DNA from 4 places in the Cytobacillus sp. FSL R5-0569 genome. Region 4 is predicted to be linked to each of the others. Evidence: predicted binding sites of a transcription regulator. Region 4 holds the regulator's gene; each other region holds the start of a gene.
What was found. The regulator CtsR, encoded in region 4, represses protease genes until heat stress. The targets are predictions, from matches to a motif close to ATGGTCAATAAAGGTCAAACA.

Region 1 (2,208 bases), 1.6 Mb from region 4:
ATATAACCAAATAAAGGATATAAATAGGAAAGCAGTTCTCCATATTCAATGAATGAACCGAAATAGCAGATGGTAAAAATCCCAATCACTGTTACAACCGTAGGAATATTAAAATATTGCCGAATTTGCCTTTCCACTCCAAAAACGTTTCCAATTACTGAAGTAAATATTTCACCATAAATAACAAATACGAATATCCAATATATTGAAGACGCAAGTGACTTCATAATTGCTGCCATAGGGATTTCATAACTTTCTAAATTAGGAATATTCACCAATGACAAATGACTAGAAACTAAAATCATTGTTAGTGCAATCCCACCAAAATATCCTCCCCATTTAATCGTATGTATATCTTTAATATCCGAAGCAACTGGAACTAACACAGCTTGCGCTAACATTAAATTAAATGCGGCATACGTAAATGGAGATACAACTGATTTCCAACCATCCTCAGCAAAAGGAATATATAAAATATTTTCTAAAAAGAAAGGCTGTTGAATAGAGAAAAACAATAAGATGAAACTAAAACTGATCATCATAGGAACGACAACAACGTTTACGGCAAATAATCCTTTTATACCTACAAGCATTGTTATAATTGATAAAGCAATTGTAAATACCACACCAATTGATTTAGATAATCCTAGTTGTTCTTCAAACACAGCACCTGCACCTGAAAGCATAACAGCACAGACACCTAATAACATGATGAGCATTAATCCATTGATAATTAAACCAAAATGCTTTCCAAACAAATGTGTATTTAACTCTTGAAAAGATCTTGCATTTATTTTTGCAGCAATGATCATTAGTTTTGATCCTAAAAACACAAATATATATCCACTCATTAAAATCCCAATTAAACCAATAAAACCAAATCTCGAAAAGAATTCGACGATTTCCCTCCCAGTTGCAAACCCTGCGCCAACAACAGTCCCTACATAAACTGCTGCGATTTGAAAGGAAGCTCCCCAATTAATTTTCGTCAAGTCGATCTCCTCCTTCTCCACAATATATGTAAAGAAGGACAAACAAAGACGAGCTTTTTCTTACGGAATACCTTTTTTCTAATTTTAATAAAAAAGATAATCAAAATACTTGAAAGTCAAATAAGGTCAAAGTATACTGTATTCATAAGGTCAAAGTTAGTCAAAGTCAAAAGGAGGAAACTTTAATGAAATGTCAAGCATGCAAACAAAATGAAGCGAATGTCAATATGAGATATGCGATTAATGGTAAGGAGACAACCATTCGTCTTTGTCAAAGCTGTTACGAGAATGAAAAACAATCTCTTCCTGCCTTTGGTCCGACGATGAATGGTTTCTCAGGTTTTATACCATTCGATGATCTTTTTAAACAATTGACAAATGAGCAAAATGCTCATCATCAAAGTCAACAACCGAATGAACCATCTCAAAGAAAACAAAGTGGTAGTGGTGGATTCATTGATCAATTCGCTAAAAACTTAACGCAAATGGCTAGAACGGGTCTCATTGATCCCGTGATTGGTCGAGATAAAGAAATAGCACGAGTAATTGAAATACTAAATAGACGAAGTAAAAACAATCCAGTATTAATCGGTGAACCCGGTGTGGGGAAAACAGCTATCGCTGAGGGGTTTGCACTAAAAATAGCTAATAGTGATGTACCAAAGAAATTACTCAATAAAGAAGTTTACTTGTTAGATGTGGCCTCCCTTGTTTCGAATACAGGTATTAGAGGTCAATTTGAAGAAAGAATGAAACAACTAATAAATGAAGTACAAACACGAAAAAACATAATCCTTTTTATTGATGAAATCCATTTATTAGTTGGTGCGGGTTCAGCTGAAGGATCAATGGATGCTAGCAATATTTTAAAACCTGCACTAGCACGTGGTGAGATGCAATTAATTGGGGCAACTACACTTTCTGAATATAGAAAAATAGAAAAAGATGCAGCATTAGAAAGACGATTCCAACCAGTTCACGTCAAAGAACCAAGTTTAGAGGAAGCAAGACATATCCTCGAAGGATTAAAAGACAATTATGAAAGCTTCCATGATGTTATTTATACAGAGGAAGCCATCACAGCTTGTGTAGAACTATCGTCAAGATATATTCAAGACCGCTTCTTACCAGATAAAGCAATTGACCTTATGGATGAAGCTGGCTCAAAATTAAACCTAACATTAGGTGTTTCATCTGATGAGGATATTGAATTGCG
Region 2 (2,208 bases), 1.5 Mb from region 4:
GGTTAACGGACCAATATCATCCTTGTCAAGCACTAGCAGACTTGTTAACGATTAAAGAAGTAAAAGGACAATTAGCAGGTATCAGTTGTGTTTATGTAGGAGATGGCAATAATGTAGCTCACTCATTAATGATTGCAGCAGCAAAAGTTGGCATGCATATGACGATTGCATGTCCCAAAGGCTACGAACCAGATGAAAAAGTGGTTGCTTTAGCACAAGGATTTGCTGAAGTGACAGGTAGTAAAATTCTCGTCGAAAACGATGTGAAAAAGGCGGTTGATGACGCTGATGTCATCTATACAGACGTCTGGACGAGTATGGGTCAAGAAGAAGAAAATGAAATGCGTTTACAAGTCTTTCATGATTATCAAGTGAACGAGTCACTAGTAGCCTGTGCAAAAGAAGATTATTTATTCCTTCACTGTTTGCCCGCACACCGTGGGGAAGAAGTCTCGGCGTCTGTTATTGACGGTGATCACTCCGCTGTTTTCCAACAAGCAGGCAATCGCCTTCACGCACAAAAAGCCTTATTAACTGAATTACTATAAGTTTCCTGAAGCATGAATTATTCTGTTCCTAGAATGGTTCGTGCTTTTTATCATTAGAGGAGAATTTAGGCAGTTTGAGGTGAGCAAAAAGGTATAGCTCTTCCATTGAGAGGAAAAATGGGCAAAGATAGCTGCGGAGTAAGAGTGATTTAAAAAGTACACCCAACAATAAAAGCGCCAAAGCTAGGCTTGCAATCTGATTTGAGTAAAACACAATACCTACAATTTCCTTTATGATTCCTCCTTCTCGCGGAAATAATAAAAGTGTAAGTTTGAAGGAGGTGCTCATTTTGGGACAAAATCGACAATTTAGAGCAGGGCAGAAAGCGCCGAATAATGGTAAATATATTGAAATTGGAGAAACTGGCAGTAATGTGAATAACCCACAAGTGGTAAGTCTTCGTGCGGGTGATCGATTTCCTGAAAACTCAAACCATAATCGATTATGGACTTATCAAAGAAAACCATAATAATGAAACCGATCAGATGCCATCCCAAAATGTGGATGGCTTTACATATGGTAGGAAATAATTTTATAATAAAACAAAGGTCAAAAAAGGTCAGGAGTGTGACTTGCGATTGGATATTAATCAAATGACAACCTCTTTGCAAGAAGGTTTAATGACTGCCAAAAGGATGGCGACAAATAAAGGTCACCAAGAGGTGGATACGGTGCACCTATTCCTTTCCTTCTTGCAGGAGGATCATCTTTTTACAAATATTTTAAGACGAAGTGATTTTACAATTGAAAATGTGAAACAATCATTGCAACATTTATTAGAAAGAAAACCCAGGGTTAGTGGAAGTGGTGCGGATTTAAATTCTTTTTATCTTACTAATGATTTAAGAAAAACCTTGTCAAAAGCAGAAGAATTAAGATTGCAATGGCGGGACAATTATATATCCATTGAACATGTTTTATGGGCAGTGATTGTGGCAAAGACGAATGTTACAGACCTCTTTTTAATGAAAAAGAAGGATATCAAACAAGCAATTGAAGAGATCAGGGGGAATCAAAAGGTGACATCACAAAACCCAGAAGGTACTTATGAAGTACTTCATAAATATGGTAGAGATTTAGTGGAAGAAGTGAAAACAGGGAAATTAGATCCTGTCATTGGCAGAGATCAAGAAATACGTAATGTAATTCGCATACTTTCAAGGAAAACGAAAAATAATCCTGTCCTCATCGGGGAGCCAGGTGTTGGTAAAACAGCAATTGTTGAGGGATTAGCACAGAGAATTGTTAGAAAAGATGTACCAGAGGGACTGAAAGATAAGACGATTTTCTCATTAGATATGAGTGCGTTAATTGCTGGTGCTAAATTTAGAGGTGAATTTGAGGAACGCTTAAAAGCAGTGTTAGCAGAGATTAAAAAGAGTGATGGTCGTATTCTTCTGTTTATAGATGAGATACATACAATCGTTGGAGCTGGTAAAACAGAAGGTGCGATGGACGCTGGTAATATGTTGAAGCCGATGCTTGCCCGAGGTGAGCTACATTGTATTGGCGCAACAACATTGGATGAACATAGAAAGTATATTGAAAAAGATCCGGCATTAGAGAGAAGGTTTCAACAAGTATTAATAAAAGAACCTGATGTAGAAGATTCTATCTCTATTTTAAGAGGTTTAAAAGAGAGATTTGAAATTCATCATG
Region 3 (2,208 bases), 3.9 Mb from region 4:
ATTCACACGAACTGGAATACTTATCCTTTACTATTTCCTTGCTCTTTTGAATTATGGCTTCCAAAAATACATTGAAAAACCGGTAGAACCAATGGAAAATTAAGGATTTAGTATAAGGCTATTGCACACTTTTTCATCGTAGCTTAAATAATTAGTTATTACATGATTGTATTTTATTTAGATAAACATGCCATGGGGCTCTTTCCCTTTTGACCATCTTTTTTCTGGTAGTTAGCTTATGTATAACTTCATTCTTTAACTTTGAGAATTGCTCCTGAGATTGGTGACTTCTAGAAAACATATTGTAATGACTCTTAAACTTTCCTTTCCTTCAATTATCTTTTTTTCACCTCAAATATTAAAACTAACCTTCTTTTAAGCATTAGCGATAATCTATATGTAGGAATATTAAGAATAATTAAGGGATAATCGATTTATGAACTTCCGATTAGGGTAAATAAAATAGGAGATTTTTAACTTCGTCGGACAAAAGTCGAACTAAAATTAAAAATCTCCCATCATTTCTTATATTTTAAACATGTAGCGCCCTCGGAGGGAATCGAACCCCCATTTTAAGAACCGGAATCTTACGTGCTATCCGTTGCACCACGAGGGCATTTTTTATTATGTAGGAACACGTTTTTCTTGGTGTTACGAATATTAATTATATGGGAAAAACCCTTTATATGCAAGCATTCGTTGTTTAAAAGCAAAAATTTGTGGGTATCATGGATACGAGGAAATCACCTTAGAAAAAAATGTCGAATAATTCTCTTGAAATAATCAAGCGATTCGTTTGACCTTAATTGACCAACCATGTATGATGAAACTACATACATTTACCAATGGCGAGGTATAAAATACCTTTCCAAAACTTTTTTGACCTTTAAAGGAGGAATTGGAAATGAACTTAATCCCTACAGTAATCGAACAAACAAACCGAGGGGAACGCGCTTATGACATTTACTCTCGCCTATTAAAAGATCGCATTATCATGTTAGGCAGTGCGATTGACGATAATGTGGCAAACTCAATCGTGGCTCAGCTATTATTCTTAGAAGCAGATAATCCTGAAAAGGACATCACGCTTTATATTAATAGCCCAGGTGGAAGTATCACTGCTGGTATGGCTATCTATGATACGATGCAATACATCAAACCAAATGTTTCAACAATCTGTACTGGTATGGCTGCATCCATGGGTGCATTCTTACTAGCAGCTGGTGAAAAAGGGAAACGTTTTGCGCTTCCAAACAGTGAAGTCATGATTCACCAACCACTAGGTGGCGCTCAAGGGCAAGCAACTGAAATCGAGATTGCTGCTAAACGCATCCTATTCTTACGTGAAAAATTGAACCAAATTCTAGCTGAACGCACTGGTCAACCTTTAGATGTTATTTCTAAAGACACAGATCGTGATAACTTCATGACTGCAGAAAGAGCACTAGAATATGGTCTTATCGACAAAATCATTACAAACAATACACCAGAAGAGAAAAAATAAGCATCACAAATAACAAAAGCCATCAGCATTTCATTTGCTGATGGCTTTTTGTTTGCTATGAATTAATAGTTGTTAGATCGACTGGGAGGTGAACGAAAAACGGTGAGATAAAAAAAGTAGAAATAGGGTGATTTGTAGAGTGGCAATTTCGCATTAGTTTTGAGTGGCAATCGTAACCGATATGAGGAAAAATTGATCTGTTCGGTCTTCTTTTGTGATTTTCTATCTAGTTAGCTGCACAATTCCTCTTTGCTCCGGCTTCTTTGTGTTTTTCCATCTCAACCAAACCACTTGCCCCTATCATATCGATGCAAGTTGGTTGAGGACAATGAAACGCACCCCCATTGGTAGAAGCATCTAGCAATGGGGGTGCGCAGGTTATTCGTGTATTATACAGATTATGAAACAATGTCCTCTTGTAGGAGTGCAGTCAGTTTATTTAAGGCTTCGGTTTCATCGCTGCCTTCAGCGAGGAGGGTTACGGTGGAACCAGCACTTAGAGATAGGCTCATTAATCCCATGATACTTTTGGCATTTACTTTTTTTCCGCCTTTTTCGATAAAGAGATCTGCTGTGAAGCGATTGGCTTCCTGCACTAACTTTGCAGCAGGGCGCGCCTGTAAGCCTGATTTAATTTTGACTTCCACTTGTCTTTCTACCATGTCCTAACCTCCAAAAAACTTTAAGATTCCTTCCATTGCCCT
Region 4 (2,208 bases):
CCTTCTCCATAAATTCCTCTAACAACTAATCCAAGTTGGTTAATTGCTGGAATGATTCTATTCATTTGATGAGTTAATACTAATCCTGGTAAATGCATCATGACAGATGCTCTGAGACCTGTACCGACATTCGTTGGGCAACTAGTTAAATACCCTACCTGTTCATCATATGCATAATCAATCTCAGTTTCTAACCAATCATCAATTTGGTTTGCAACTTCTAATGCTTCTGATAATTGGAAGCCTGGAAATAAACACTGTATACGTATATGATCTTCTTCATTCAACATAATGCTAACCTCTTCATTTTCAGTAAGTAGGCAGGCACCATGACTAGCGTTTTCTGCTAAATGAGGACTAATCAAATGTTTTTCCATCAGCACCCTTTTTTGCAATGGTTGTAAATCATCCATTTGCAATAACGAAAAGTCACCATAAGTATCAAAAGTCGATTTTTCCATTCTTGCTTTAATGATCTCTATCACACGTTTAGCTTCATCATGGGAAAAGATTGTTGGAAAATTAACCTGTTTAATATTGCGAGCTAAACGAATTCTAGAACTAAGTACTATATCAGAATCAGGACCTTCTGCACTCATCCAAGAGCTGACAGCCTGATTGATAAACCTTTCTAAAGACAAGTTCATTCCCCTCCCTCTAGATGGTTTTTCATTTCTTTTTCCAATTGACGTATTGCATCTCTTGTCTCTGCTGCTTTTTCAAATTCCTCTTTAGTTATAAGTTCTTTCAAGTTTATTTTTAAATCCTCAATTTGCTTTTTCAAATGGATATCTCCACCCATTCTTGTAGGGATTTTTCCATTATGATTCCAATTACCACTATGAAGCCTTTTAATAATTGGCTTTAACTGTGCTCGGAAAGATTCATAACAGTGGGCACATCCGAATTTCCCGACTTTAACAAATTGAGGAAAGGTCATCGAGCATTGCTCACACTGTACTACCTGCGCTTGTTTATTTAACTGAGCTTGGTTATTTGCATAACTTGTATCTATATTAAATAATCCGCTCAATAGATTATTAATAGAAAATCCAGATCCATTATTTAACATAAACATATCCCCATGTTCTTGGGCACATTTTTCACATAAATGGAACTCAGCCTTTTCGCCATTCATAATTTTTGTAAAATGTAGAGTCGCAGGTCTCTGATTACATTCTTGGCATATCATCTGTTTCACCCCTCCATACTTTACAGCCTACTTATATTTCAATGTATTTAGCATCGCAACAAGCATCCTTGCTCTTAACTCATCCCTATAGGGTAACTCTAAGTAAAGAACTGAACGGTCAATGACACTTAACATAATCTTCGCTTCTCGAGTAGTAATAATCTCTTCTTCAACTAATCTGTTTATAATATTTTCAGCACTATTTTGTGAAATACGATCACGTACAATCCTAATCAATTGATTAATTAAATCAACATAATCATAAGCTTGCACTTTGGTGATTCTTATATAACCACCACCGCCACGTTTACTTTCGACAGCATAGCCTTTTTCAACTGTAAACCGAGTATTTATGACGTAATTTATTTGAGATGGGACACATTGAAATTTATCAGCGATCTCGCTCCGCTTAATTTCAACAATTTCCCTTTCGCTAAGTTCCAAGACTTCTTTAAGATATTTTTCAATAATATCTGATATATTTTTCACCCGGCCTCCCCCTATCTGACTTTGACTATATTTGACATAAATTATACATGATTTGTGTGAAATGTTGCAACGAAGTAGTATTATTAATTTTCCCCTTTTTTTCTAAATCTCAAACGTATGAAATATAGGTTCATTCATTAAATTTATATTATGTTTAGATTGTGTAGATGTTATTTGTCCATTTAAATAAACGAATTCATTATAGCACGACAAAAAAGAGCACATACAAATGATGTGCTCTTTTATATTGCCCGGCAACGTCCTACTCTCACAAGGGGACAGCCCCTAACTACCATCGGCGCTGAGAAGCTTAACTTCCGTGTTCGGTATGGGAACGGGTGTGACCTTCTCGCTATCGCCACCGGACTATGAAATTGTAAGGGAATCGTTCCCTCAAAACTAGGTAATGTTGAAGAAGATATTTATTGAGTAATCGCCTGTTTGGTTAAGTCCTCGATCGATTAGTATTAGTCAGCTACATGTGTCGCCACACTTCCACCTCTAACCTATCAACCTGATCATCTTTC

Region 1: a site for CtsR is predicted at 1,105-1,125, ahead of MKX78_RS09095 (ATP-dependent Clp protease ATP-binding subunit). Genes of this name have one in related genera too.
Region 2: a site for CtsR is predicted at 1,095-1,115, ahead of clpB (ATP-dependent chaperone ClpB). Genes of this name have one in related genera too.
Region 3: a site for CtsR is predicted at 794-814, ahead of clpP (ATP-dependent Clp endopeptidase proteolytic subunit ClpP). Genes of this name have one in related genera too.

Annotation. Positions count from the first base shown of each region.
Region 1 is NZ_JBBOWW010000001.1:1,738,081-1,740,288, reverse strand. It holds gene MKX78_RS09100 (YkvI family membrane protein) at 1-992, opposite strand, end outside; gene MKX78_RS09095 (ATP-dependent Clp protease ATP-binding subunit) at 1,178-2,208, shown strand, end outside.
Region 2 is NZ_JBBOWW010000001.1:1,577,193-1,579,400, forward strand. It holds gene argF (ornithine carbamoyltransferase) at 1-548, shown strand, start outside; gene MKX78_RS08165 (YjzC family protein) at 839-1,018, shown strand; gene clpB (ATP-dependent chaperone ClpB) at 1,128-2,208, shown strand, end outside.
Region 3 is NZ_JBBOWW010000001.1:4,014,016-4,016,223, forward strand. It holds gene MKX78_RS20500 (hypothetical protein) at 1-103, shown strand, start outside; tRNA gene MKX78_RS20505 (tRNA-Arg) at 545-616, opposite strand; gene clpP (ATP-dependent Clp endopeptidase proteolytic subunit ClpP) at 905-1,504, shown strand; gene MKX78_RS20515 (HPr family phosphocarrier protein) at 1,903-2,166, opposite strand; gene whiA (DNA-binding protein WhiA) at 2,187-2,208, opposite strand, start outside.
Region 4 is NZ_JBBOWW010000001.1:103,077-105,284, reverse strand. It holds gene MKX78_RS00550 (protein arginine kinase) at 1-641, opposite strand, end outside; gene MKX78_RS00545 (UvrB/UvrC motif-containing protein) at 644-1,192, opposite strand; gene MKX78_RS00540 (CtsR family transcriptional regulator) at 1,220-1,681, opposite strand; rRNA gene rrf (5S ribosomal RNA) at 1,931-2,047, opposite strand; rRNA gene MKX78_RS00530 (23S ribosomal RNA) at 2,123-2,208, opposite strand, start outside.